3 regions of the Bacillus sp. FSL H8-0534 genome follow, and region 2 is predicted to be linked to each of the others. Evidence: riboswitches for the same ligand, from Rfam matches in the RefSeq annotation. Region 2 holds a riboswitch; each other region holds the start of a gene.
What was found. A riboswitch is a leader RNA that binds a small molecule or an ion and turns the genes downstream of it on or off. The one in region 2 is predicted to bind S-adenosylmethionine.
Positions count from the first base shown of each region.

Region 1 (10,105 bases), 1.6 Mb from region 2:
TAATACTTTTGTTACTTTCACTGGGCAACCAACTTGGTGCATAAGACGATCTTGATGATTCGTAATAATACGAACCACACCGCTGCCAACCGTTCCAAGGCCTAATAAGCCCACTTGAATTTCATTCATGATACTGTCCACCCCTCTAAAGAATTGTATTTAGATGCCATTATATAAGTTAAGATTCTGAAAAACAATATATTTTGAACATTCGGAAAAATATAAAGTAATCCGTGTAAAGAAAACGTTGCCACGTGTTATATAATGATCAGCTTACAAAATATAAGGGGTTTCTTGATACACATAATAATTTAACCAATTTGAAAATAATAAGTTTCCATGACTCCGCCATCTTATAAGTGGCTTTTCAGCTGGATTATTATGTTTAAAATAGTTTTTGGGAACCTTAATATCTAGCCCTCTTTGTTTATCGCGTTCATATTCTTGTTTTAACGTATCGCAGCTATATTCGCTATGACCAAGAACAAAAATATGCTTTCCATCTTGCCCCATAACAAGGTGGACACCTGCTTCTTCTGATGTTGCTAGTAATGTCAACTCTCGTACTTTTTCAATATCAGCTGCGCGTACTTCCGTATGGCGTGAATGTGGTGCAAAAAAGAGCTCATCGAATCCTTGTAACAATTTCACATGCTGCTCATGCACTTCATGCTCGAATACACCAAATATCTTTTCTTCAAGCGAGTATTTCGGAATTCCATAGTGATAATACAGACCCGCTTGTGCTCCCCAACAAATATGCAATGTAGATGTTACATTCGTTTTTGAATAGTCCATTATGCGTCCAAGTTCTTCCCAATAATCTACATCTTCAAAAGGAAGTGTTTCAATTGGGGCCCCTGTAATAATGAGACCATCAAATTTGTCTCCCTCAATATCGCGAAATGTTTTATAAAAACTTGTTAAATGGTCTTGCGCTACATTACGGGATATATGAGACTCCATATGAAGTAAATGCACATCCAGTTGAAGTGGTGTATTACCGAGTAACCTGAGCAATTGCGCTTCTGTTTCTTGTTTTGTTGGCATTAAGTTCAAAATTGCAATTTTTAGAGCACGTATATCTTGTGTTTCAGCTCGCTCTTTTGTCATCACAAAAATATTTTCTTTTTGCAATATTTTACGGGCTGGTAACTCCTTATCAACAATGATCGGCATGCGCTTTGCCTCCAACTAATGCTTCCTCTAGGTCCGCAATAATATCAGAAACATCTTCGATACCGACTGATAAGCGAATTAAATCAGATGTAACACCTGCTAAACGTTGCTCTTCTTCATTTAACTGTCTGTGCGTTGTACTAGCGGGATGAATCACACATGTCCTTGCATCTGCAACGTGTGTCACAAGAGTTGCCAGCTTCACATTTGCAATGAACTCTTTCGCAGGTTCTAGTCCTCCTTTAATACCAAATGTTAAAACACCACTTGCACCTTTTGCTAAGTACTTTTGCGCTAACGGATAATTTTCATTACTTTCTAATCCCGGATAATTCACCCATTCAATACGATCATGGTTAGCAAGCCACTTCGCAACTGCAAGAGCATTTTCACTATGACGCTCCATTCGTAAATGTAATGTTTCTAAACCGATGTTGCTAATATACGCATTGAATGGGCTCATACAGTTTCCATAGTCTCTTAATAGTTGAACACGAGCTTTCACAATATATGCCGCCTGGCCAAAATTCTGCACATAACTTACGCCATGATAACTTGGATCTGGTTCGACAAGCTCAGGATATTTTCCATTTGTCCAATCAAAATTTCCTCCATCAATGACAATTCCACCTAATGAACTCGCATGGCCATCAATATATTTCGTTGTAGAATGAACAACAATATTTGCGCCATGCTCAAACGCTTGGCATAAATATGGTGTCGCCAAAGTATTATCCACGATAAACGGTACTTCCAGTTCTTTTGCCGCGTTTGAAAACTCTTTAAAATTTAAAACATTCATCGCTGGATTTCCAAGGGACTCTGCATAAATCAGCTTTGTTTTTTCAGTTGCAAGTGCCACAATCTCATCAGCAGTTAAGTTCGGATTAAAGAATGTTACATCAATACCAAGCTTACGCAAACTTACTCCAAACAGGTTAAAGGTTCCCCCATAAACGGTTGAAGAACAAAGCAAATGATCACCACTGCCACAAATATTTAAAACAGCAAGCATAATAGCCGCTTGACCAGAGGCTGTCGCAACAGATCCGGCTCCGCCTTCTAACTCTGTTAACTTTTGTTCAAATGCTGCTAGTGTCGGATTCCCAATACGCGTATAAATATAGCCCTCTGCCTCTAAATTAAAGAGCGCTGCTAAATCATCGGACGTATCGTATTTATACGTCGTACTTTGATAAAGTGGTAAAACACGTGGTTCACCATTCTTCGGTGTATAACCACCTTGCACACAAATGGTTCCTTTTCCCCATGATTCTCCCATTCCTTATTCTCCTTTCTTTTATAGAAAATAAAAAAACTGCTTCTTTCCCTAACAAGAAAGAAGCAGTTTGAAAACACGCTCTAAAGTCTCTTTCTTATCTCTCAGGGTTTATTACCTGCAGGATTTGGCACAATTCCGTTATTCGGCTGTTGCCAAGGTTTCATAGGGCCTGTCCCTCCACCTTTTCTTGATAAGACTATGCAATTACCGTTGATTTTATAGCAATAATTTCCTAATGTCAATTATTTTTCTGAATGTTTACAAAATATTTTATTAACTGTTTATTATAAAAATTAAAATTCAAGGAACCAAGGGAAATATCCCCTCGTCATCAAGCTAAGCTTAAATAAGAATTACAATGATGAATACGAAGAATAGTAGATACCCTAGAGGTTATGCTCTAATTACTCGAATCCCTTTTACAATATTCCAAATAAAAAAGTATAGACTAATTAGGCCGCAAATACATACCATAATCATTGCGCCAATAGCCATTGTTGTACCTGGTTGCTTAAAACCGACATCCATAATTCCCAATACTACAATTCCTATAAAAGTAGTAATTCCCGGAATAAGATGTGTCCATAGAGCTCGTTTCGCATGACCTTTTGTTTCATGATCTCCGAGAATCCAAACAATTAGCGGGAATAAGACAGGGGCAAAAAGAACACTCCAGTACGAAAAAGAAGATAAAACTTTATTTCCATTCATATGTATCACCTCATGAAATTGTGTTTGTTGTTATACCTTTATTATGTAGGAAAATCTATTCTTTTACTATCGCTAGACCTTACAACAACATGACAGTTTTGTAAGATTCTATAGTGGTAATTTGGTAAGCCTACTGCTTGATATCATGCACGTGATATTCTAAAAAAATTAAGGGCCAAGGATTTTTTGAAAGAACCCTTGGCCATTTTCGTATTTATGAAATATTTGCTTATTTTGCGTGTAAAGCATCTACTGTAAGTGATATATAGATCATATACCATAACACAATCGTTAAAGTAAGAGGTCACAAGTCGTTCAATGGTATAACAATTTATAAAATGCTTATAAAGAACAGCAAGCATGAACCATTAACATTTATGCTTTGTTGTTTTTAAACATAAGATTTTCTTTTATAATAGTCTGTTGAAACTTTCTCATAAAACGCTGCTTTTGTAGTATAAAAATATGGAATCAACCATAAGAAACCGATTCCTAGAGTAAGGATACTTAGTATAAACCAGCCAATAAAACTTAAACATATTAAGAAATAATCCATCTTATGTCCGTTCATCATACGACGACTTTCCGTAATAGCTTGGTTCATTGAAAATTCCGGATGATCATTTAAAATAAAAAATGTCATAGTGTAAGAGAAAATTTTAACAATCCCTGGAATGATAAATAGCAATGCCCATAAAGTAATATAGATATCCATTAGTAAATATATTAAAATTGATTTAATAAGCTTATTTAACCCTTTACACCATTTAAATAATTGCCCAATCCCAACTGTCTTGTCACGAACTGTATTTAAGGCAAGATAGTAAGCACCTAAAGTTAAGGGCCCAACCATTAGCATGACAATAATATCCATCATAAACGATTCTATTACTTTACTCCAGCTCCAAGACCATACGAAAGGGAATATAAAGAACAATGTAGTAACTCCTACTGCTAATCCCCATCTTTCATCAAGCTCATCAAGCGCTTGTTCTTTCAAATCACGAATCAAACAAGAAACCTCCTAAATCTAATGCGTATTTTAACTTATACTAGTATACAATTCTCGTAGGGATTACAATAGCATTTTAGATAATTTATATTTATTTCCGTACATGACATGATCAGTATCATTTCGATGAAATCAAAAGCTTTAAACATCACTTGTATTTTGCTTCTTTAAAAGAAATAATACTAATGATGTTTATAATATATGTTGAATAAGTAATTCTTTAAAAAGATAATATGCATATTCAATTCATTATTTTCGTATTAGAATCTCTAATTTTTCATAATAACGTATAAATAGAGGAGGCATAAAAATTGACTATTAGGAGAAATATGCACTATTTACTCATCGTGTACGGTATATTTCTAGGTTCTATCGTTGGTGCCACAGTCTGGTTATTTTTAGTTGTCACCAATGCTGGAATTCATTTCGTTTGGGAATATTTACCCAAAGAATTTGCATTACCATCTTATTACACAATTTGTGTAACAATAATCGGTGGTTTTCTTATTGGACTATCACAAAAGTACTTTGGTACATACCCACGTTTAATGCCAGAGGTAATGGCTGAATATAAGAAAACAGGTAGGATTGAATACCGTTTTGTACATCAAGCTACATTAACAGCTATTATTGTTTTAGTATTTGGAGCAAGCTTAGGGCCCGAAGCAGCACTTGTCGGGATTATAGGCGGGCTTTGTACATGGGTTGGCGATCGCTTTCATTTTGCTGTAAAAGGAATGCAGGGACTAACAGAAATTGGAATTGGCGCTACTTTAAGTGTTATTTTTAATGCACCGTTATTCGGTTACTTAGCTCCAAGTGAAAATGAGAATGAACGACTTGCTGAAGTTTCCAAAGGGAAAAAAGCTATCGTATATGTCGCTACTACTTTGGCTGGTTTTTCTGTTTATTTATTGCTTAGTAAATTTGATAATCGAGGATCTTTTATTGTTAATTTTGGAGAAGGATCTTTTGCGCTTCATGAATGGGTTGCCTTTCTACCTCTTGCTTGTATAGGTGCTAGTATAGGCTATTTTTACTTCAAGGTAGAACATACATTGGAAAAAGTAGTACATCCTTTTCAAGAATATAAACTAACATTAGGGATTATAGGTGGCATTATTTTAGGGATTGCCGGAACTTTCCTCCCATATACTATGTTTTCAGGAGAACACCAATTAAAAGAATTAGTGAATGAGTGGACAGAATTATCATTTGGGGTGCTGTTTCTTTCAGGTGTTTTAAAATTATGTATAACGGCAGTTTGTTTAAATACAGGTTGGCGTGGAGGACACATTTTTCCGATTATATTTGCTGGAGCAAGTATTGGATATGCTATGGCCACTGTCATACCGCTAGATCCAATTGCTTCTGTAGCTATCGTGACGACAGCCATTTCAAGCTATGCATTACGAAAACCAATCGCTATTACAGTGCTATTACTTATGTTTTTCCCAATTAATTTATTATTACCGATGCTTGGAGCTGCAATGATTGGAAATTTATTTCCACTTCCTAACAATAGTGAGAATAAACAAGCGACTAGCGCAAATATCGAATAGTAAATTGAACTACCCCCACCTTCACTTCGTTTAGAGGAGGGGGTCTTCTCGGTTAAAATGATAAAATTTTCCTTAAAACCTCAAAAGAACTAACATTTTAAAATTTCATACAGCTCATCAAAAGTTTGAATTTCATAAGTCGGAACTATCCCGCTATCGTTTAACTTCTTTTCAGGATTAAACCAGCAAGTATCTAGCCCGGCTAGCTGCCCACCTTTAATATCTGCACTTAAAGAATCCCCGATAATTAATCCTTTCTCCACAGAAAAATTAGAAATTCGTGCAAAGACATACTCGAAGTATTCCTTCATTGGTTTTTGATAACCAGTGTCTTCTGAAACAAAAATGCCCTTAAAGAATGAATGTAATCCTGAATTATGCAGACGTTTATCTTGCGTTTTAGAAACACCATTTGTCACAATATATAAATCATATTGGGTTTGAATATTTTGTATGAATTCAAACACTCCATGAATAAGCTGATTTCCTTCTTCTAAATAACTACGATATTTTTTTTCAAATAAAAGGCCATCCACCTCTTGACCATACTTCTTAAATAAAATTGAAAATCGAGTATTCACTACCTCATCACGCTCTATTTTTCCTTCTTCAAAGGATTTCCACAGATTTTGGTTTGTTTTTTTGTAATGTGCTGCAATTTCATCAGTTAAAGGAATTTTTTGTTCCTCAAAAAGCAAATGTAACGCTGTTCTTTCCGCTGCTTTAAAATCTAATAACGTATCGTCTACATCAAATAGTAATGTTTGATATTTCTTCATGTTGCTTCTCTCCCTTTCTTCTATCAAAATACGCTTTTTCTTTTGTCATCAAACAAATCGTATCACTCCTGCTTGTAAAAAGAATAGGAGATATCTCATACTAAATGCGAGGTGAAAAAATGAAAATCGAAAAAGATTCAGATGAAATTTATAGCTATGTACAACGCTTCAACTTCCAAATGTTCTTTTCGTTTGATATTTTGCCATATATAGAAGTTCATTCATTTCAAAAGAATGAAACCATTTGTAACGAAGGAGAGACATTCCCCTACCTTTATTACTTAATTTCGGGAAAAGCAAAAATATATATGAGCCATCAGAATGGAAGAATTTCCTTAATTAACTTTGTAAAAGCCCCATCGATTATTGGAGAATTAGGATTAATTGGGGTCGAATCTGTAACAAAAGGGATTGAAGCTATAGAACCATGTATCTGTTTGGCTCTTCCTCTTAAAGAGTGTCGCCATCTCTTATTACAGGATGCTCACTTCTTACAACAGTTGTGTAAATTTATTGGCGAAAAAACAATCACTCGAACTGAACAATATGCAAAAAGCTATAACTATCCTTTAGAAAATCGCTTAGCTGCGTTCATTCTGTTAACTGAACACAGCAATTGTTACCTTGAAAAACATACAGAGGCCTCTGAATACTTAAATGTTAGTTATCGTCACCTCTTGTATGTATTAAAGCAGTTTTGTCAGCAAAATTGGTTAAAAAAAGAAGGAAGAATGTATTTGATACAAGACAGAAAGCAATTACAACAGTTAGCAGATGAACTCAAACGACAATAAAAAAAGCAGTACCAATGCCATAAAGACATTGATACTGCTTATTGAGTAACGATTATTTTGTTCATTAGAATATGCTTGCTACTTTAACAGCTTTCTCAAGACCTTCTGCAATAATCTCTTCTGCTTTATCTGGGAATTGATTATGACCTTCAATGATAACAGTTTCCATATTTGTTGCACCGAAGAAGCCCATCATGCTTGCTACATATTTAACAGCCATTTCTACTTCTGCTGCTGGTCCTTCAGAATATACACCACCGCGTGCGTTTAATAACGCAATTTTCTTATCTCCAATAAGGCCTACTGGGCCTTCTGGTGTATATTTAAATGTTTTACCAGCGCGGTTTAAATAATCGATATATGTGTGCAGTACAGCTGGAATTGTTAAGTTCCATAACGGGAAACCAAATACTACTTTATCAGCTGCAAGGAATTGATCTAAATATTTATCAGCAACAGCTACTGCTTTTGCTTCTTCTGCTGTTAAATCAAATCCTCTACTTGCTTTAAATGTGCCGTTAATCATATCTACTCCTACATATGGTAATTCTTCATTGTATAAATCAAGTTCTACCACTGTATCATTGGGATGTGCTTCTTTATAACTTGCTAAAAACGCTTCATATAATTTCACACTAACTGCTTGGTCCGCTGGGCGGTTGTTAGCTTTTACAAATAAAACTGTTGTCATGCCTTTTTTCCTCCTATTACTTACTCTTACGTTGTTTATTATCTACTCACTAAAAAGGGACAATCCCTTGTAATTATTGTTGTTTACAAATACATTTTATCCTCTCATCCTAACAATTTCTTCCTCACATAGACGTATCTTTTCATAAAAAAAGTCCGCCTCCTAAAGACTAACTAAGTCCTACGACTTTTGTCTTATACGACCCCATTTTTCACTGCATATAAAGCTGCTTGTGTACGATCCGATAAATTTAATTTTCCTAAAATACTACTTACATGAGCTTTTACTGTTTTTTCTGTGATCACTAACACGGATGCAATTTCCTTATTACTCATCCCTTTTGCCAAGAGCTGCAACACTTCATTCTCCCTTGCCGTTAGTACATCTACATGAATATTTGATGACTCCTGTTTCTCTGCTTGCGGCAAAGTTTGGGAAAGAAGCGCACTTGCTATATCAGGGTGAAGCTGGATATTTCCTTTATATGCGCTACGAATTGCTTCCACAAGTTGATCAGGCTCGACATCTTTTAGAATATATCCGCTTGCCCCAGCTTTTAAAGCCGGCAAGACATGCGCTTGATCGGAAAAACTAGTTAATACGAGTACTTTCACATTTGGATATTCCTTTTTGATGCATGCGGTCGCTTCAATCCCATCCATCTCTGGCATATACAGGTCCATCAAAACTATATCTGGCTGTACTTCTTGAACCTTTACCAACGCTTCTTTCCCATTATTCGCCTCTCCAACCAATTCAAGATCCTCTTGTGTGCTTAAAAAAAATGCTAATCCTTTTAAAACAACTGTATGATCATCAACTAATAATACTTTTATCTTCACAAGTTTCCCTCATTTTCACATCGCATTATAATGGTACGATAACTTTTATACTTGTTCGCTTTTTCTCACTTACAATCGTAATCCATCCGCCAATTAACTCTGCGCGTTCACGCATTGTTGTCATACCGAGCGATTTCTTCTCTTTTATATCTTTTTCTATAAAACCGAGGCCATAATCAACTACCTCTAAGGACACTTCTTTCTCTGTTACTTTCAAATAAATTGTCGCCTCTGTTACCCTTGCATGTTTACTCACATTATTTAAAGCCTCTTGTCCAATTCGCCATAATGTTTCTTCCACTACACGCGGTAACTCACGCACACCTTTAACTTGCTCACGAATGTTCAGCCCTAAGTTCTCTCCATATTGCTTTAAAGCGAGTAGCAAACCTTTTTCTAACCCTGCTGGACGAAGTTGCCAAATAAGTGCTCGCATTTCTTTTAAGGCACCTTGTGCTAATTCCCTCATCTCATGAAGAGATTGATCTACCGTTTCATTTTGTCCCTTTAAAACAGCTTCGGCACCCTTCGTCATAAATGTTAATGAAAATAACTTTTGTGAAACTGAATCATGCAGATCCCTTGCCAAACGGTTTCGTTCTTCCATCCGAGCAAGTTCACGCCGCTGTTCATTTAACCGTAAATTCTCAATCATTAATGAAATATGATTCGTTAACGCTTGTACAATATCTACAGTGTTCTCATCAAACTCTCCATGCTTCGAACTCACGCATAAAACACCAAACACTTGATTTCGAATTTGTATTAGAGCAACAATGCTAGAGGCATTAGACTGTCTTTTCAACAAAACAGGCTGATTTTTTTCTATCGCTTCTTTTGCAATACTCTCTAACTCCATATCTCTTTCCGATACATATTTCTTATAGCAAGCTCGCATGGATATCTTTTTTTCTTCTTGTATAAAAAATGCAACTTGCTCCCATAGAAATACATCCCCCACTTGTTTTACAACTTCTTCTGGTAATGTATTTAACTTATGAATTTTTCTTAGTTCCTGAATAAAACGCTCTAGTTTCACATAATAATGAGCCCGTTTCTTTTCATTTTCATATAGTTTCGTTCGTTTTAAAGCTGTTCCAATTTGCAGGGCAACCGATTGTAATAGCATCAGTTCTTCTTCAGAAAAATGTGTTTTCCCTGGACTAGCGACATTTAAGACTCCAAACTCTTCTCCGCCAGCTTTTAATGGAACGGTTGCATGATGAAGAATTCCTTCTGTATCACCCCAATTA
Region 1 covers NZ_JBBOUC010000001.1:3,201,459-3,211,563, reverse strand. Annotated here, with positions in the region: gene MHH71_RS16475 (homoserine dehydrogenase) at 1-129, opposite strand, end outside; gene metA (homoserine O-acetyltransferase MetA) at 274-1,179, opposite strand; gene MHH71_RS16465 (bifunctional O-acetylhomoserine aminocarboxypropyltransferase/cysteine synthase) at 1,163-2,461, opposite strand; SAM riboswitch class I at 2,553-2,658, opposite strand; gene MHH71_RS16460 (DUF4870 domain-containing protein) at 2,855-3,172, opposite strand; gene MHH71_RS16455 (DUF975 family protein) at 3,564-4,184, opposite strand; gene MHH71_RS16450 (chloride channel protein) at 4,514-5,746, shown strand; gene MHH71_RS16445 (YjjG family noncanonical pyrimidine nucleotidase) at 5,836-6,525, opposite strand; gene MHH71_RS16440 (transcriptional regulator YeiL) at 6,645-7,319, shown strand; gene MHH71_RS16435 (FMN-dependent NADH-azoreductase) at 7,384-8,010, opposite strand; gene MHH71_RS16430 (response regulator) at 8,205-8,852, opposite strand; gene MHH71_RS16425 (GAF domain-containing sensor histidine kinase) at 8,878-10,105, opposite strand, start outside.
Region 1: it holds a riboswitch for S-adenosylmethionine, as region 2 does, so the genes downstream of both, MHH71_RS16465 (bifunctional O-acetylhomoserine aminocarboxypropyltransferase/cysteine synthase) here and MHH71_RS08390 (Na+/H+ antiporter NhaC family protein) in region 2, are expected to answer to the same signal.

Region 2 (10,105 bases):
ATTAAAGTTTCACTTTATAATCCGATATAACTAGAAGGATCAACTGCATTTGTTTTACCCACGTTCCATTCGCCAATATGAAGTTCAAAATGTAAATGTTGTCCGAAAGATTGACCGGTGTTTCCCATAAATCCTAATTGTTGACCTTGTTTTACAGTTTGTCCATTAGATACAGAACGGCTGCTCATATGAGCATATACTGTTGTATAAGTTTTTCCGTTTATACGATGTGATAAGTAAACGACGTTTCCATAACTGGATGATAATTCGGAACGAATAACAACACCGTCTGCAGCGGCGATAATTGGAACTGTTCCAGCGGCTGCGATATCAATGCCTTTATGATTATCTAGGGAACGAGCGCCGAATCCAGAAGTTTTTGAACCAGCGGCTGGCTTAATAAATCCACCTTTGTTCGTATCTTGCGGTGTTGGTGCAGATTGTTTTTTTGCGTCCTCTGCCTTGCGTGCCTCTTCAGCTTTACGAGCTTTTTCCGCTCGTTTTTCTTCTTCAATTGCTTTTTGAACCGCTTGTCGTTGATTTTCTAAAATGCTTTTCGATTCTTCTAATCCCTCAATCTCAGAATCTACTTTGGATACTTTCGTATGTAAATCGTTAATGAGCGCTTGTTGCTGCTGTTGATTCGCTTGCAATTCTTGTTGCTTATGTTCTAATTTTTGTTTGGATTCCTCTAATTGCTGTTCCTTTTTCTCAACAGCCTCTTTTTCTGCTGTTACAGCCTCTTGATCACTTGTTTGTTTTTTTACAATATCGGTATCATTATTTAAAATCAAACTTACGGAATATATATTGTCAACAAGATCTGCGATGTTATTTGAATTTGTTAACACTTCCGTAATGATATTTGTGCGAGGTTTTTCTTGCATAGATTGCAGTCGTTGTTTAATGACATCTTGACGTGTATCTATGTTGATTTGTAATTGCTCAATATGTTTCTTTTTCTCAGCAATGACTTGTTGAGTCTTGCTAATTTCTTTCTTTGTATCATTTAAATCAGCTTCATTTTTATTAATAGAAATAGTTAGTTCATCAATCTTTTTTTGTAATTCTTGTATTTCTTTTTCAATTTGTTCTTTCTCTGCTGATTTATTTTGTAAGTCGCTTTGTTGTCCTTCTAATTCTGATTCAATTGTAGATAATTTATCTTGATTTGTTTCCGCGTGTACTGGTGAAAGTAACGGAGAAACAAAAATAGTTCCTGCTGCTAAAACGCTGAAAGTTGCAAATTTTTTCATTGTTGTCTAGCTCCTTTCCCTATGAATGTATATATCATAAGAAGAAGAAGGGTGTCTATTGTTGTAATCATACTGTAAAGAAAATTTTATAAAATTGCTAAGTATTGTCGGAATTAAGAATATTTTAGGAGAGTTTGTCGTCTAATTGTAAAGTTGAAATTGGTATTAAGAATCGAATTTTTTAATTTTAGCAGCACATAAAATGAATAAAAATGATTTCATTTTACACAATAAAGCTTTGTTTTAAAATCTATAAGTGAATAGTGAGGAATCGTTCTCATGTTAGGTTTTCTGACATGAGTTTTATTTTTGTCAAGAAAATTATTTGTATTCACACAAATTTATTTTGTTGTCAGATTTCATTTTTTGATTTATGATTTTTAACAGGGACAAAATGTAGTGAATTGTCGAATAATATGTAATACTCTTAATTTCTTAGTTTCATAGAACAAGAGAAGGGGAGAGTTAATGCATCTAAGAAGGGGGTTGCAGCAAGTATGAAAAGGATAGGACTTGCATGGCAAATTTTAATAGGTCTTGCGCTTGGTATTGCAGTTGGGGCAATTTTTTATGGCGATAGCACAGTGGTAGGATACTTAAAACCAATTGGTGATATTTTCATCCGATTAATTAAAATGATTGTTGTACCAATCGTCGTAGCGAGCATCATTGTTGGGGTTGCAGGAGTTGGTGATGTTAAAAAGCTAGGTCGATTAGGCGGAAAGACAATTATTTACTTCGAAATTATTACAACGATTGCGATTGTTGTTGGCCTACTGGTAGCGAATATTTTTCAACCAGGAAAAGGCGTGAATATGGATCAATTAACAAAGACTGATATTTCTAAATATGCAGAAACGACAGCTCAAGTGCAAAGTCATTCGTTTGCAGATACATTTGTAAATATCGTTCCGACGAATATTATGAAATCATTGGTTGATGGCGATATGCTTGCCATTATTTTCTTCTCTGTACTATTTGGTTTAGGAGTTGCGGCGGTTGGTGAAAGAGGACGACCGGTTCTTCAATTTTTCCAAGGCGTAGCAGATGCAATGTTTTACGTAACAAACCAAGTTATGAAGTTCGCACCATTTGGTGTATTCGCATTAATCGGTGTTACAGTTTCTACATTTGGTTTAGCTTCATTAATTCCGTTAGGGAAATTAGTAATCGTCGTTTATGGATCCATGATTTTCTTCGTCGTAGTTGTATTAGGACTTACGGCAAAATTATTCAGGATTAATATTTTCCAATTCTTCAAAATTTTAAAAGATGAGCTGATTTTAGCGTATTCTACTGCGAGCTCAGAAACGGTTTTACCGAAACTGATGGAGAAAATGGAGAAATTCGGTTGTCCGAAAGCAATTACATCTTTCGTTATTCCAACTGGTTACTCGTTTAACTTAGATGGATCGACGCTATACCAAGCGATTGCGGCAATTTTCTTAGCGCAAATGTACGGTATTGATTTATCCATTACACAACAAATTACATTATTACTTGTATTAATGGTTACATCTAAAGGGATTGCCGGTGTACCAGGAGTATCATTCGTTGTACTATTAGCGACACTTGGTACAGTAGGTATTCCAGCAGAAGGTTTAGCATTTATCGCAGGTATTGACCGTATTTTAGATATGGCTCGTACAGCAGTTAACGTTGTAGGTAACTCTTTAGCAGCTGTTGTTATGTCTAAGTGGGAAGGTCAATATGACGATGCAAAAGGACAAGCCTATTTAAAAGAGATTTCAGAGAAACAAGCAGCGTAATAATTGTCGTAAAAGCCCTCACATAAGATGTGGGGGCTTTTTTGCATAGTAAAGGAGAGAGAATAATGAAACGGAAATACGGAGATGGTTCGTCCTGGGAACGGCTAATAGAGAAAACATATGAAGTGAAGATCATAGAGCAAGGAATGTTAGGGATACTGCATACGCCCAAAGTGACAGAGCCTAGTTACAAGCAATATAATAATCAAGAACTTTGCATTGTAAATGATGGATACACATGGGTGCAGTATTTTATAAATGATAAGAACTTTGCGATTACAGCTATGCTCGATGAAAAGAAGAACTTAGTGCAGTATTATATTGATGTGGCAAAAAAATTTAGAATAGATGGGCGAGGTATGCCCTATTTCGACGATTTATATTTGGATGTAGTGTTATTACCTAACGGTGAGGTATATTTACTGGATGAAGATGAATTAGAAGAAGCGTATATAGCTGGAGATATTTCTGAAGAAGAACATAATGTAGCGTGGGATACGGCCAAATGGCTTATGGAGGAAATTGAAAAAGAAAAGCTTCCTTGGATTGCAATTTTAGAAAAAGAAATTCAAAAATTAAAATGACTATTTTCCTTTCTTTATGCTGATTTATTCGTGTTTTTGTATAAATATCAAAAAAATACCAACTGTTTTTATACAAATAATAATTGACTTTTGATTTGTAAGCGAGTAAAGTTAGGAAAGAAATTATTATTAAAAATAAAATATGAAACCTTCTTATAAAGAGAGGCGGAGGGACTGGCCCTACGATGCCTCGGCAGCGGACTCACGATGGAGTGCTGTGCCAAATCCAGCAAGCATGTGCTTGAAAGATGAGGAGAGTGTTTCTTATAGAATTATAAGACCTCTTCTTTTCGGAAGAGGTCTTTTGTTATTGAATAGAAAAGGTTTAGAAATAGTTTAGAAATAGGGAGAGATGTTATTTTGAAACAAACGAGAGGGAATGGTTTGGCGTTATTACCGCTTGGAATATTTTTGGGGCTATTTATTGGTTCTGGCATTATTACAGGTGATTTCTATAAATTGCCGATACTTGTTGCGATTTTAATAGCTGTAGGAACAGCGTTAGTGATGAATCGTAAGGAAAGCTTTACAGTGAAAGTTGAACGGTTTGCCAAAGGGGCTGGTAATCCGGATATTATGATTATGGTGTTGATTTTTGTACTTGCTGGTGCGTTTTCTGAAACAGCAAAAGGAATGGGTGGAGTTGACTCTACAGTTAATTTAGCACTGTCTATTTTACCGCAAGGGTTTATCGTTGCTGGGATTTTTGTTATAGGGGCCTTTATTTCACTAGCGATGGGAACTTCGATGGGAACTATTGCAGCGTTAGCACCAATTGCTGTAGGGATTAGCCAGCAAACAGATATTTCTATTGCGTTAACGATGGCAACAGTTGTCGGTGGGGCAATGTTTGGTGACAATCTATCATTTATTTCTGACACGACAATTGCAGCTGTTCGTTCGCAAGGAACAGAAATGAAAGATAAGTTTAAAACGAACTTTTTAATTGTACTGCCAGCTGCAATTATAACGATTGTACTATTAGTAGTTATTACATTAGGGAATCATACAGAAATTAAAGCTCATATGTTTGATTGGGTGAAAATTTTACCATACGCAGGTGTACTTGTTACAGCGTTGCTTGGATGGAATGTGCTCATCGTATTAACAGGTGGAACTGTATTATCTGGCATTATCGGCCTAATAGATGGAAGTTATACATTAGCGAGTTTCTTTAAAAGTGTAACGACTGGCATTGGCGGTATGATGGAGTTAGTATTACTAGCAATTTTAATCGGTGGAATGGTTGAACTCATTCAATATAATGGTGGTATTCAATATTTAATGGATATATTAACACGTAATATTCGTTCGAAAAAAGGCGCGGAGTTTGGAATCGCCGGTTTAGTGAGTATGACGAATATGTGTACAGCGAATAACACAATTTCTATTATTTTCACAGGACCGCTTGCAAAAAATATTGCCGATCAATATGAAATTGATCCACGAAAATCAGCGAGTGTGTTAGATCTTTTCTCTTGCTGCATACAAGGATTAATTCCGTACGGTGCACAAATGTTAACAGCAGCAGGATTTGCCGCATTATCTCCAATTGAACTGTTACCATATGCGTTTTATCCAATTTTAGTTGGAGTATGTGGTATAGTCTCCATTTTAATTGGTTTTCCGCGGTTTTCGAAGGTAGCGGAAAAAAAAGAATATCATAAAACAGCGTAAAGAAGAGGATGTCTTATATAAGGCATCCTCTTTTCTTTATGAAGCGTATATACGCTTTGTTTAACTTTATATGCATATTAATGTAGGGCTGACCCGGAATAGGTCTTAAGTCTGATTCGAAAACGGTTCTTAAGCTCGTTATGGAAAGTCAAAAAAATAGTTAAGATAAGAGTATCAAATCGAAGGGAGGCAAGCACAAGATGAAACAATTTTTAGCGTTTATCGCGGCCGGTATTTTGGCTTTGATTGCTCTTGGTAGTCTTGCTGGTATTGTAGGATTCGCAATTGGAGCAGGGATTGTGTACTGGAGCTATAAATCATTTGTGCGAGCACAATCATTTTTTGGAAAGTTAGTTTGGGGTATTGGCGGTTTAATCGGCTTGTCAATTGCCCTTTCCCATTCCCCAGCATTAATCGGTATCGTAGCATTAGTAGTTCTATACTATGGATACCGTGAGTGGAAAAAAGAAAAAGATGTAGTAGTTGATTCTGCTTCAGAAGGCTCTAAACGATATAGCAACTTTGAAGATGAGTGGAACAAGTTAATGAAAAACTAATATAAAACAATTTAAATCATAAAGTAGAAGAGAGGAAGATTATAATGAAACAATCTTTATTCGGACGTGTACGCGATGCAATTTTAGCAGATTTTCATAATGTTTTAGATGAGAAAGAAAGAAAAAATCCAATCGCTATGTTAAATCAATATTTACGCGATAGCGAGCGTGAAGTAACAAAAATTGAAAAATTAATTCAGCGTCATAAAACACTAAAATCTAATTTTGCTCGTGAACTTGAGCAGGCTCGTTATTTCGTAAATAAGCGATCAAAACAGGCGATAATTGCACAAGAAGCAGGGGAAATGCAATTGCATGAACGTGCATTAGAAGAAGTAGCATATTATGAAGGGCAAGTAGCTCGACTAGAAGAAATGTATGCAGGTGTAGTGGAGCAAATCGATGAGTTAGAACGACGTCTTTCTGAAATGAAAAATAAACTAAAAGAAATGAATGCAAAGCGTATGGAATTAATGGCACGTGAAAACATGGCTCATGCGAACCGTCGCATGAATACAGCTCTTCATAAAATGGATGAGAACAACCCATTCTTACGATTTGAAGAAATTGAAGATCACATTCGTGATTTAGAACTTCGCATGAATGAAGATCATGAGCGTGATACATTTGATATGAAAATTGCAAAGCTTGAGCGTGAAATGAAAGAAAAGGATGAAGTATCCTTAACAAAAGAAGTAACAAAATAATTGTAGTACATTATAAAACGAGCTTATGATATAGTGATAGAAGAAAAGGTGTTGGAAAGCAATACCTTTTTCTTCTATTTATATGTGACAAGAAGGAGGGGAGCTGAAATGAAGAAACAATTTTCAAAATCACAACTAGTGGGGATGCTCCTCATCATATTTGGATTTGGTCTTTTTCTTGATATGATTCTCGGACATTTTGAACCGGGTGCTCTTATTTTTGCATTTATTATGATTATGTTCGGAAGACATTATCGGAAAAAGAATCGCTATGTGAGAGGTAATGTGTTTTTATTTGTCGGAGGACTTATTTTTTTATTCTTCCTGTTTTCATCAGCAGCCTTCGTACTTGTTGTAGTTACTTGCTTAGCTTTCATCGGTTATCAGCTTATACAAGGACAGCAGAAGCCAAAAACTGTACAGGTAGAAATTAAGGAAAAAGGATATATAGATGAAGAAAAACAAATCTATCGTACAGAACCATATCTTAAAAATATGATGGTAGGTAACGTAAGAATGATGGATCATATTTATGAATTAGAGGATATTAATGTCCAGTACGGAGTCGGTGATGTTGAAATTGACTTGACGACGGCGATGATTCCTGAAGGAGAAACGGTTATCGTTATTCGTGGCGTTATTGGTAACATTCGTTTGTATGTTCCGTACGATATTGAATTATCTTTAAATCATTCTGTTATTGTTGGTAGAGTATTACTTCCAGGACATGAAGAGACAGGATTTAATCGAAATGTTACATTCAAAACAGAACAGTATAGGGAAGCTCCTCGGCGTATTAAAATAATTTCTTCGCTTGTCGTAGGCGATACGGAAGTGAGGAAAGTATAATGAAAAAGCAAAAGAATATTTCATGGATGTATATTCGTTACTCTATGTTATCTTCTGTTAGTATTGCAATTATTTGTACGATTGTATATGTATGGAAAAGTAGAGAAGATGTATACGATTTATTGTGGAAAGAATCCATTGCTTCTGTTCCAATTAGCTTGTTCATTATGAGCACAAGTCTTCTTATTGGAGGAATTGTTGGATATGCAATTGGTTACTATATGCAGCAGCGTATTCAAGGTTTAAATACTTTTTTATTTGAAGTAGAGCGAGGTAATTTTCCAAAAGACGTTTCGTTTACTGCAGAGGATGAATTTCATGAAGTAGAGAGAAAGGTAATTGCGCTTGCTAAGCGATTAGAGGAACAAGCCGGATTATTTCAAAAAGTAACGAATGAACGAGCTCATTGGAATGAAGAGATGAGACAAGAAGCTATTTCTCAAGAAAGGCATCGATTAGCTAGAGAACTGCATGATTCAGTGAGTCAGCAGCTTTTTGCAATGTCTATGATGATGTCAGCTATTAATGAACAGGTGGCTCAAATTCCAGAAACAACAAAAAAGCAATTGCAGCTTGTGGAAAATATGGTCGTAAATGCACAATCAGAAATGAGAGCATTGCTGCTTCATTTACGTCCTGTACAACTTGAAGGTAAAAAATTAACAGAAGGTATAGAAGAGTTACTAACAGAGCTTTCAAGAAAACAGCATATGAAAATTGAATGGTTGATTGAGCCAATTCAATTGAAAAAAGGTGTGGAAGATCATTTATTCCGTATTGTGCAAGAAGCTTTATCCAATACGTTACGGCATGCGAAGGCAAAGAAAACAGAAGTTCGTCTTCGTCAAATCGATCAATATGCAATTTTAAAAATCATTGATGATGGTGTTGGGTTTGAAGTAGGTGTCAATAAAGCTGGATCATATGGTCTGAGGTCTATTCAAGAGCGTGTTCATGAAATTGGTGGAACACTAAAGGTACTAAGTTTTCCGAATAAAGGTACACAAATTGAAGTGAAAGTACCAATTATAATAGAGAGAGAGGGGGAGTAGCATGATTAAAGTACTGCTTGTAGATGATCATGAAATGGTGCGGATGGGTGTATCAGCGTATTTATCAACTCAGCCGGATATCGAAGTGGTTGGCGAAGCTGAAAATGGGAGAAAAGGTTCAGAATTAGCATTAGCATTAAAGCCAGATATTATTTTAATGGATCTTGTTATGGATGAAATGGATGGTGTTGAGGCAACGCGTGCCATTATTCAAGAATGGCCGGAAGCAAAAATAGTTGTCGTGACAAGTTTTTTAGACGATGAAAAACTATATCCTGTTATTGAAGCAGGTGCAACGAGCTATTTATTAAAAACATCAAGAGCGAGCGATATCGCAGATGCAGTACGAGCGACTTATGATGGGGAAACAGTACTTGAGCCGAAAGTTACTGGGAAAATGATGTCCCGTATGCGTCAAAAGAAAGAACAGCCACTTCATGAAGATTTAACAGAACGAGAGTTTGAAATCTTATTATTAATTGCAGAGGGAAAGAGTAATCAAGAAATTGCGGATGAGTTATTTATTGCATTAAAAACCGTAAAGACACATGTAAGTAATATATTAAACAAGTTGAATGTAAGCGATCGTACACAGGCTGTTATTTATGCATTTCGACATCAATTAACGAAATAAAATGTGGCTTCCACTGTATATGACTTGTTTCATTGGTGGAAGTTGCCTTTATTTCGCTATTTACGGGCAGTAAGATCTCCACCTCAAAATTCAGTGAAAGCAAAGAGGCTAGGGGTGGAGCAACTGCCCGTAAAAGCCCGATTGGTGAGAGTTAATAATCAGTGGGGGATGAAGAAAACCCCACTGATTAAAGTTTTACGTTATTGATGCATTCATTTGTAAGCGTTATCATTCGATTAGAAATAGTACATATAAAGGGGGAGATTGTGTATGTTAGTTCAAACAGTATTTGAAATGGGTAAAAATAAAAAGTTAGGAAACTACGTGAATGCATTGCAAGCACTTAAGGTGCAATACGATATTGAAACAGGTTGTATTGCGATAATTGAAGCGACAGAAGAATATTATTTATTTCTAGTAAAACAAACAGATTGCTATGATGTTGTGAAAGTAGAAACAGTTGATACAAACCTTGAGTATTATACGAAAGCGTATAAAATAAGTAGTTTCAATCATACTTCCTACCAAGTGTGAAAAACTCCCTTAATCGGGAGTTTTTCACTAAGACACTTTAGGTTCAGAAGGAGTTTCAGTTAGTGGTATTGGTTTTGTGCTCTTTAATTTTGCGACTACAAGCCCGATTGTTGCTCCAGCAATCGCTGGTAATAACCAACCAATTCCTTCATTATAAAATGGAATGAATTCAAAGTAAGAGGTAATGAATGTAACAGATACATTTCCTTGCTTTAGCCCATCAAACATACTTATTACTGCAGCCCCGATTAAAGCACCAACATAAACAGAACGGTAACCACCAAAGTACTTATGGAGTAATGATAATAGTACGAGTACGATAGCAATTGGATATACAACTAGTAAAATTGGAACAGAGATTGCAATGATTTTTGTTAAGCCTAGGTTTGCTACTAGAAGTCCTAATACACAAATGATACCTGCTATTCCTTTGTAAGAAAATTTTGTAAATAATGTTGAGAAATATTGGCTACATGCTGATACAAG
Region 2 covers NZ_JBBOUC010000001.1:1,590,537-1,600,641, reverse strand. Annotated here, with positions in the region: gene MHH71_RS08405 (murein hydrolase activator EnvC family protein) at 15-1,256, opposite strand; gene gltP (glutamate/aspartate:proton symporter GltP) at 1,754-3,025, shown strand; gene MHH71_RS08395 (DUF402 domain-containing protein) at 3,091-3,609, shown strand; SAM riboswitch class I at 3,760-3,864, shown strand; gene MHH71_RS08390 (Na+/H+ antiporter NhaC family protein) at 3,970-5,286, shown strand; gene MHH71_RS08385 (lmo0954 family membrane protein) at 5,487-5,843, shown strand; gene MHH71_RS08380 (PspA/IM30 family protein) at 5,888-6,550, shown strand; gene liaF (cell wall-active antibiotics response protein LiaF) at 6,659-7,399, shown strand; gene MHH71_RS08370 (sensor histidine kinase) at 7,399-8,451, shown strand; gene MHH71_RS08365 (response regulator) at 8,453-9,085, shown strand; gene MHH71_RS08360 (DUF3992 domain-containing protein) at 9,356-9,619, shown strand; gene brnQ3 (branched-chain amino acid transport system II carrier protein BrnQ3) at 9,647-10,105, opposite strand, start outside.

Region 3 (10,105 bases), 1.1 Mb from region 2:
TTTTTTTATAGGGATTTTAGCGATCACTAATCCTAAACAACCAATGAAAAACAAGCATAATAAAATACGAAAATCAAAAAATATAAACGTAAGAGTCATCCAAATTATAAATAACAACAATTTAATTGCGCCGTCCATACGATGAAAATATGTATGATTATCTATATAAAATAAATCTGCTTTATTCATAATCCCCTCTCCTTTTTGCCTCCATATACATTTGTACAAAAACGTCTGGAAAAGGAACTTTACTCAAATTCGCTAAAGTTGTTAGCGAACTCTCCTGTAAATTAGCTTGTTGTAATACTTCGCTATTTGTTAATACGTTTGGAACAGTATCATTAGCAAGTATTTTCCCTTTATGAAGGACAACTGCACGGTCTGCATATTCTAAAGCTAGATTCATATCATGTGTAATAAAGATGAATGATATTCCTTGTGCCGCTAGTAGGCTTATACAAGACATAAATTGTTTATAATGAAAATAATCTTGTCCTGCTGTTGGCTCGTCTAATATGATAAGCTTCGGATTCCTTGTTAAAACCGATGCAATGGTAAGCCTCTTTTTTTGTCCGTAACTTAACGCTTGAATAGGCCAATTTCGGAATGGATATAATCCACAAATTCGCAATGCATCTTCTACGCGTTTATTTATTTCTGCGCTAGAAGTCTTCTTTAATTTTAATGAAAAAGCAACTTCATCCCAAACAGTAGATTGTGTAATCATATGATTAGGATTTTGCATGACATAGGAGATCACTTCTCCACGCTTTCGAATAGACCATGAACTTATATTTTCATTATCAAGTACAATTCCCCCTTCCTTCGCTTTGTTCATTCCCGTTAATGTATGTGCAAATGTAGACTTACCTGCACCATTATGGCCTAATAATGCTACAATTTCTCCCTTTTGTATAGAGAGTGTTATATCCCTTAATGTAAAATCTTTTTGCGAATATGAAAATGATATATTTTCTATTTCACATAAGATTTCTTTTTTTTGTTGTTCTTTAAACATGGTAGAATTTAACATCCATTGCTTAATCGCTTTATTCACATTTCCATGATCTAAACTTTCAATTGGATATAATTCTTCATCTAAAATATTCATTCTTATATTTTTTAATGCTTCAATATATACAGGTTCTCTTAACCCTATTTTTTGTAGCATGTTTGTTTGTAAAATTCTTTTTGGTGAATCAACCGCTACAATTTTTCCTTCTTCTATTAATATGATTTTATCAAGGTCTAATTTTAATATTTCTTCTATTCTATGCTCAATAATAACAACTGTTTTATTAAATTGTTGATGCACCTTTCGTATAAGTTCTACTGTTTTCAAACTACTCATGGGGTCTAAGTTTGCTAATGGCTCATCAAATAGTAATATGTCAGCTTCTGTTGTTAACAGTCCAGCAAGAGAAACAGTTTGTTTTTGACCACCAGATAATTCATGCGGGCTTCGTAGATGAAACGTATGCATCTGTACTTTCTGTAGTGAGTCCATAACAACAGCCTTCATTTTCTCCTGTTCTACACAATCGTTTTCTAATGAGAAAGCAACATCTTCTCCTACGGTTAAACCAATAAACTGAGAATCTTGATCTTGTAAAATAGTTCCTACATGCTTGCTTTGCTCAAAAATACTACCTTTTCGCGGATCCTTACCACATATTGAAATGTTCCCAGTACTTGATCCCTCATATGAAAAAGGGATAAGCCCATTTATACAATGGGCCAATGTTGATTTTCCTGATCCACTTCGACCGGCAATCAATACTTTTTCACCTGGATAAATACGGAATGTAACATCCTTTAAAGTAGGTTCTGTCACTTGTTTATATTGAAATGTAAATTGTTCAAAGGAAATAATCGGCTTCATTGTAATCTCCCTACTTTTCAATCTTCAAATGTGTATGTTTTTTATTTGCTTTCGCTAATCCCAGTGTGATTGGTAAACCAAGAATTAAGAACACAAGGATATCTGCAATCGTTGCACCGAATACTTGAATAACAATTTTATCCAAAGGTTCACCCATAACGATAATATCAAAAGCACCGGCAAATATGATTGCAACGACAATCCCGATTAAACCTGTTATAGCAAAATATGAAATATCTCGATTACGAAATGTTCCATTTTTCACACTGAAACTTGCTCGTTTTTGTACAAGTCCCATCGTAAATCCAATAATACCTGAGCTAAGTACCCATCCCCACCATATTCCCCATCCAGCGATGGTATCTGTCACTGTATGACCGATAAGACCAATCAAAAGTCCTGCAATCGGCCCGAAAATCGCACCAAAAATTGTTAATATAGCCAAAGCAGGCTTTATAAATGTGTTTGGTGCAATTGAAAATCCCCATAGACCTAATACACCATATATTGCAGAACCGATTCCAATTGCTACGACTAATTTTGTAGATAATTTGTTCATATGAATTCCCCTTTCATTCTAGTTAGTTTATATTAGTCCTATATGTATAAGAAAATTAAATTATGCGTCTTCACTTCCTTTCTTCTCAATTTCTCAATAAAAAATGACCTCTTTTATAAGAGGTCATTTTTTATTGAGATATGATCCTCTTATCTTTCAAAAGACAATATGTCTTTTGCGGAATTAGCACCTTCCTATTTGTATGAATAAATAGGGGTTGCTGAGGTTTCATAGGGCCGTTCCCTCCACCTCTCTGGATAAGTATTCGTTTGTAATTTGTATTATTGCATTAACGCAAGTTAATTTCAATATTTTTCTCACTATTTTTATTTTTCTTAAAACAATCTAATAAATCATTGTATTCTTATCGGAATTATGGAATAATTAGCATAACAAAACATGTTAACGGGAGGAATTTGACATGAAAGTAATCGGATTAATTGGTGGATTAAGTTGGGAATCAACGTCTCTTTATTATAAACATATTAATACACTAACTCTATCTCAGTATAATCATAATGCAAAGCTTGTTCTATATAGCATGGATTTTGGCGAAGTGACAAATTTATTACAAAATCAACAATATGAGGAAGTGCAAAATCAACTCGTTCAAGTAGCAAAAAAAATAGAGTGTTCCGGTGCAGATTGTATACTTATGTGCTCAAATACAGTACATCAATTTGCGGAAGAAGTAGAACAAGCAATCTCTATCCCCCTTCTTCATATTGGTGATGTCAGTGCTGAAGAAATTGTTGAACATGATGTGAAACGGATTGGTTTACTTGGAACAAAACAAACAATGGAACAGGACTTTTATAAAACAAGACTAGCTAATTATGGTGTTGAAACAATTATTCCGAAAAAAGATGAACGAAATTTCATTCATCATGTCATTCTTCAAGAATTGAGTAAAGGGATTATTTCACAGCAATCTAAAGTACGTTTCTTACAAATCATTCAAAAACTTATTGAAAATGGTGCAGAAGGAATTTTATTAGGTTGTACAGAAATACCGTTACTTATTTCACAGAAAGACATTTCTATTCCTGTATTTGATACTGCTTTTTTACATGCAAAAACTGCTGTACAATTCGCTGGATAATAGATAAACAACTGTATAATTTATAAGAACTCTTTAACTCTCAAAATAAATTAATATATAACAAAAGCTATCTTACAAATCATAAGATAGCTTTTTAACTCTATTATTATATGAACCAGAAAGTAATATCCTCATAAAGCCCCTGTTATAGGTAACATTGCTGCACAAGAAGTAACTTGCTCACTTTGAAACATTGGTAAATAGATTGTAACTGATGTTCCTATTCCTACCTCACTCATAATACTAATTCTTCCTTGATGACTTTCAATAATTTTATAACTGAGCATTAGTCCAATCCCAGTTCCTTTCTCTTTCGTACTATAAAAAGGTTCACCAAGTCTTTTAATTCTTTCTTCAGGAATTCCTACGCCCTCATCAACCATATTAATCGTAACTTCTTCACGCTCTGATTTTTTTACATAAATAGAGATTTCTCCTCCATTTGGCATTGCTTCAATTGAGTTTTGTAAAATATTAATAAAAACTTGTTTTAATTGATTTTCGCAGCAATCAATCATTAATTCTTTTGATTCTATATGCAGATCAATTTGAATATTTGTCATGATTGCCTTCGTGTTGATTAATGAAACGACATTTTTTAATATCGAGCAGAGGTTTTTCTTTTCAGTTGAAATGACATCAGTTTTTGCAATCGATAAAAACTCATGAAGTATAGCTTCAATTCTTTCGATTTCTGATAGCATAAGATCAAAATATTTATCTTGATCTTCTTGATTAATCTGAAATAATTGAATAAATCCTTTAATCACTGTCAATGGATTTCGGACTTCATGGGCTACCCCTGCAGCTAACTGCCCAATTGCTGCAAGTGTATCTGATTTATTCAATAACTCCTCAGTCTTTTTCCGCTCGGTAATATCTCGAACGATTATCATAATCTTATCTTGTAAGAGTGGTAAACATCTAGCTTCAAAGAAACTAACACTTCCTTTAAGTGTTAACGGATACTCAACAATAACTGTCGATTCCTTTTGTTGTACTTGATGAATTGCTTCTTGAAATTGTTGTGCTACAGGTGATGGCAAGACTTCATAAAATTTCTTCCCCATAAAGGATTCTGCAGGTACGTAAAACTTAGCTGGTGAACCTGCTTTATAGTCTATAATTGTTCCATCAGCCTCAGTTAAGAAACACAAATCAGGTAATGCTTTAAAAATAAGCTCTAACTCAGAAGTTTGCTGTTTTAATTGCTCTTCAATTCCTTTTCGATGAGTAATGTCAACTCCAACTGCCCAATAACTATAACCAGGTACTGGGAACTGCTCCGAAATATTTGACCACATGATTGTTTTTATTTCCCCATTTTTGCATGTTAAATTCATTTCCCAATCTCGAAAACTTTTTCCGCGAATCGAAAATTTCTTTTGAAGTTGTCTGCGATAACTTTCATCAGGATATAACAGTTCAAGTGCTTTGGGATTTCCAACGATTTCTTCTGCAGCATAGCCTGTTACGAGCTCGCATTCACGATTCCATAATATAAAATTCCCATTTTTATCAAGAGCATCGACCATAATGGGCATATTTTGTAAGATTGTATGTAGCTGTTCTTCTTTTTGAGAAAGTAAATGTATATTTTTTGTTTGGTTTTGAAGTTTATTCATTGCACCATCTACAATGAGATTTGAAAGCATTTCGAAGTATTTATAACAAGTACGGATGTCATTTTTAATTGCACAAACAATAAATGATCCAAGGTGTTGCTCATGTAAAAAGATAGGGATTTCAATTTTTGTAAGTTGTATATTTTCTTCTTGATTCATACCAAATGAAAAAACACATTCCATATTTTGATCAAGAAGTTGATGTGAAATGTTTGTTAATTTATAAAATTGTTCTGCCATGGTTTCTATTGTGTTCACATCAATGAGTTCCAATAGCCGCGCATTCATTCTCTTTCCACCTCTATATGTAAATTTAATACCAATTTTTACTCACGCTTCTCCATTATACGAATAATGTTCTCATAGGTATATAGCAAGAGCATAATTATTCAAATAAATTTTATTTTTCAATTAAAAATTATTTGAAATGATATATAATCTTATTAATATAAATATGTAATGATCTAAATATTCACAAATTATTCACAAATTACTTGGAAATCATATACAATTCTTCCGATATATTCTATATAATAAAATGCAATAAGGTATTCTATGAATCTCATAGAATACCTTACCCCTAATAAAAAATAAAAAAGAATCCTTGATGGATTCTTTTTTATTTTTTTACCATGACATATTGATAAAGAGCATGTGCAACTCCATGTTCTTCATTCGATAATGTTTCATAGTGACAAATCCGTTTAATTTCGTCCACTGCATTTCCCATTGCGATAGATATATGTGCCTTTTCCATCATAGAAATGTCATTTAGCCCATCACCTATTGCAACAGTATTTTCCACAGGAATATTAAGATGTTCTGCTAAAGTATATAAACCATTCCCCTTTTGAGCGTCACAATGATTAATCTCTAAATTATGCCAATACGAAGCAGTAATTGCTAGCTCTGTATTATGTTGAAAATGCATTTTTAATTTTTGTAATTTCTCTTCATTATAGGAGAATGGTAAAAGCTTATGCACATAAATCTCTTCTTCTAATATCGATTTACAACTTTCTGTGATATGAAATGCTGTATGTTCAAGATACAATGCTGCGATGACTTCAAGCTCTTGCTGATCAATATCTTTATTTGACCTTTTTATCCATTCTATTTCATGATTCACACTTTCTTCACCATATGCCGGAACGTATATACCTCGATCTGTATACAGTTGATAATAAATCCGATTTTGTTCAAGATATTCAACAATTTCAAAGGCATGTGTATTTTGAATAGGGTATCTCTTCATCATTTTTTGATCCACATAAATAAGAGCACCGTTTTCTGCAATAATAGGACATTGTAAATCAGCTTCCAGTAGTAAACGTTCAATATCTACGAGAGAACGTCCTGTACAAATCGCTACTACATGCCCCTGCTCCTGGCATTTTTGGATAGCTTCTGCATTTTCTTTACTAATTATTTTATTTCTTGAAAGAAGAGTTCCATCTAAATCGATTGTAATTAGTTTCATTGTTCCGTCACCACTTTCTATAAATAAACATGCTTGTATAAAGTGAAACTTAAATCAGTGGAACCCACTAATTATTCGTCTTCACTAATCGAGATTTTACAGGCAGTTGATTCCTCCATTTCCTTCCACTAAGATTAAAGGTGGATGGCTTCCTATTCACAAATAGCTGGATAAATACACAAATTAGGTATCGTTTCCATATTCACTTTGTCAAACACAACTTAGTTATAATTTATGAAAAGCGTTTCAGGTCAAGAAATATTTTTTAGTTTGTTAAAAAAACTTATTAAAAAAATGAAAACTCCTACTTAGAATAGGGGTTTTCATTTTTTTAATATGCTTCATTTCTTTAAAAGGATAGGAAACCGCTTTAACGTTTGTTCATTCTCTAATATACAGTTCTCTAAATGAAAGGATGGTGAAAGTTCTAGCTTTTTAAAATTCCTAATAAACGTAGTTAATGCAACTTCAGCTTCTAAACGAGCAAGTGGTGCGCCTAAACAAAAGTGAGGCCCTTTGCCAAATGTTAAATGTTTTTCATTTCCAGGTCGATGTAAATCAAAGTAATCTGCTTGTGAAAATTTATTTTCATCTAAATTGGCAGCGCTTATCCACGTAACAATCATTTGTCCTTTTTTCATTTTTGGTCCAAATATTGTTGTATCTTCCGTTATAGTACGGGCTAATGTAACAGGGAAACGATAACGTAGTACCTCTTCTATCGCTTTAGGAATCAGCACTGGACTTTCGCTTAATTCTTTGTATACCTTAGGTGCATCTACTAAAAAGCAATAAAAGCTATTAATAATAAGGTTTGTAGTGGTTTCATTCCCTGCGGCTAAAAGTCCTAATGAAAAAGTCACAATTTCCTCATCAGTCAATCTTTCTCCCTCATACTCTGCTCTGATCAGGTCTGAAATAATATCTTCTTTCAAATGGTATCGTTTCTCTTGAACAATCGGGAGAAGATAAGATTTAAATTCATGTAAAGCAACTTCTTTCTGCTTATCTAAATCGCTAAACTTCTCTTTACTATATGGCATAAACAAAATATCTGACCACATCTTAATTTTTTTTCTATCTGTTGTTGGAACACCTAATAAATCAGAAATAACGGTTACAGGTAGAATTGCAGCAAACTGCTCTACAATATCAATTTCATCATAATTATTCATATCTTTCACAAGTTCATTTGCAATTGCTTGTATCTGTGGCTTCCACTGCTGAAGACTTCTTGGGGTAAATGCCTTTGAAACAATTGAGCGAACATTTCGATGCTCTGGAGGATCAGAAGAGTTTAAATTTACTCTTGTGTCTAAAGGCGGAACGGAAAATTGACGACGATCTCTTCTGCTTGAAAATAGGCGATAATCAGATAAAACACGGTTCACATCATTATATAAAAAAACATTCCATACATCCTGCTCCGCATCATAATAGACCGGATGATTTCCCCTCATATACTTATACCACTCATAAGGGTTCCACAGCTCTTCTTTTGTTTTGAGCTTTGAAATTTCATGAACCAAAATTACATTTTCAGGCGAATTCATAGTTCTTTCCTCCCTTTTCTTTTAAAATAAAGTAATAGGTAGGCAGTTCAAAGATGTATAGACTAGCATATGTTATTTTAACATATATACAGGGGATATTTACGGATATAAACTTGAGAAAAAATTAGGAGGATACATATGTATGTTGATATTTTACTACTCGCAGAATTAACTTCTGGACCCAAGTATGGTTATGAAATAAAGAAAAACATTCAAAATCGTCTTGGAGAAAATTTTGAATTGAATCATAACATGCTCTATCCTGCCCTTCGGCGCTTTGAAGATATGGGAGCAATTACAAAAAAGATTCATCAACAAATAGGTAAACCAAATCGTAACATTTACGCATTAACTCCTACAGGTGAAGAAATCTTTTATGAAATGATGCGAGAGTTTCCAGAGAAACTAGCTGCTAATGATACTGAATTTCTTGTGCGTGTTGCACTGTTTGAGAAACTAGATTACGAAGCTCGAAAAGAAGTTTTAACGACTCGTCAAAATGTGCTATACAAACAATTAGCCTCCATTCGATCTTTAGCTGAGACATCACTATTTATTTCTGAGGTCATACAGTATGGTAAATCACGTATTGAACATGAGCTAGCTTGGATTACCTCTCTCATGAAAAAAATATAAAAAATGACAAAAAAGCAAATATAGTGAATGAAAATGAAATTTATTATCAATAATATAATTAATAAAAGGGCAACCTGGTGCGGTTACCCTTTATCGTTTAAGCTTCAGGAATAAATGTTTTGCAATCCGTTTCTTCTGTTGTAGATGCTTGGTTACCTTTATGACTTACTACATAAATTGCATCTGCATTACATTTGTTTCCGTTACCCCAATATTTGCAGTTGTTTACTTCACATAAAACATCTTGTGCCATAAGTATCACACCTCCTTATCCTTTTATCATTAACAAATTTGAGAGGTACGATACTTCTATTTTTTTCTTTGTATTGATACTACGCTTGCTAATTATCATGAAAAATTGGACAAGAAAAACATTTTCCTCAAACTTTTTCTCTATTATATAATTAACTTATTTTATATCTATTAGTTGGAGATGCTATTCGAACTCGCGGAAATACATATAATATAGAATCTCTTCAAAACATCTTACAAAGTGCAACAAATTCAACGAATTCAGATATTTTTAAATGGGTTGAACGCTCCCGAACTCTTCTAGCTAAGCCAGAAACATTTTGTTACGACTTATGATGTGACGGTGGTTTTGTTTATAAAATTGATAAAGCGAATGAAAAAAGGAGGACTCATCTTTCGTAATGGAGCCCTCCTTTTTTCATATTTTTCACACTGAAGCGTCTGCTAATTTTTTCAACGCTTCCATATTCCCACTTACAATTACATCAATATTTTTAGAAATAATCTTAATGTCCAAGTCCCACCACTTTATTTCTAACAATTCATTTATTACATCATTTGAAAATCTCTTTTTTATCTCAGTAGCAGGATTACCACCAACAATTGTATATGGTGGAACGTCTTTTGTTATAACCGCTTTAGCAGCAATAATTGCTCCGTCCCCTATCTTCACTCCGGGCATAATCGTCGCATCCATACCAATCCATACATCATTTCCGATAACCGTATCTCCTTTAAACGGTAAATCAGAAAGTGTAGGTGTGAATTTCTCCCAGCCATGACCGAAAATATTAAATGGATACGCTGAAAATCCATCCATTTTATGGTTTGCGCCATTCATAATACATGTAACTCCAGGTGCTACGCAGCAGAATTTTCCCATAACCAATCGGTCTCCAAAAAATTCATAATGGTATAGCACTTGATCTTCGAATGTTTCTTCATTTTTTGAATCATAATAAGAATAATCTCCAACAATAATATTTGGTTTTGTTATTGTATTTTTAATGAAATGA
Region 3 covers NZ_JBBOUC010000001.1:475,217-485,321, reverse strand. Annotated here, with positions in the region: gene MHH71_RS02705 (energy-coupling factor transporter transmembrane component T family protein) at 1-189, opposite strand, end outside; gene MHH71_RS02700 (ABC transporter ATP-binding protein) at 182-1,882, opposite strand; gene MHH71_RS02695 (ECF-type riboflavin transporter substrate-binding protein) at 1,893-2,441, opposite strand; SAM riboswitch class I at 2,588-2,705, opposite strand; gene MHH71_RS02690 (aspartate/glutamate racemase family protein) at 2,863-3,543, shown strand; gene MHH71_RS02685 (PAS domain-containing sensor histidine kinase) at 3,675-5,456, opposite strand; gene MHH71_RS02680 (Cof-type HAD-IIB family hydrolase) at 5,788-6,648, opposite strand; gene MHH71_RS02675 (cytochrome P450) at 6,990-8,201, opposite strand; gene MHH71_RS02670 (PadR family transcriptional regulator) at 8,340-8,837, shown strand; gene MHH71_RS02665 (DUF1540 domain-containing protein) at 8,935-9,090, opposite strand; gene MHH71_RS02660 (Vat family streptogramin A O-acetyltransferase) at 9,517-10,105, opposite strand, start outside.
Region 3: it holds a riboswitch for S-adenosylmethionine, as region 2 does, so the genes downstream of both, MHH71_RS02695 (ECF-type riboflavin transporter substrate-binding protein) here and MHH71_RS08390 (Na+/H+ antiporter NhaC family protein) in region 2, are expected to answer to the same signal.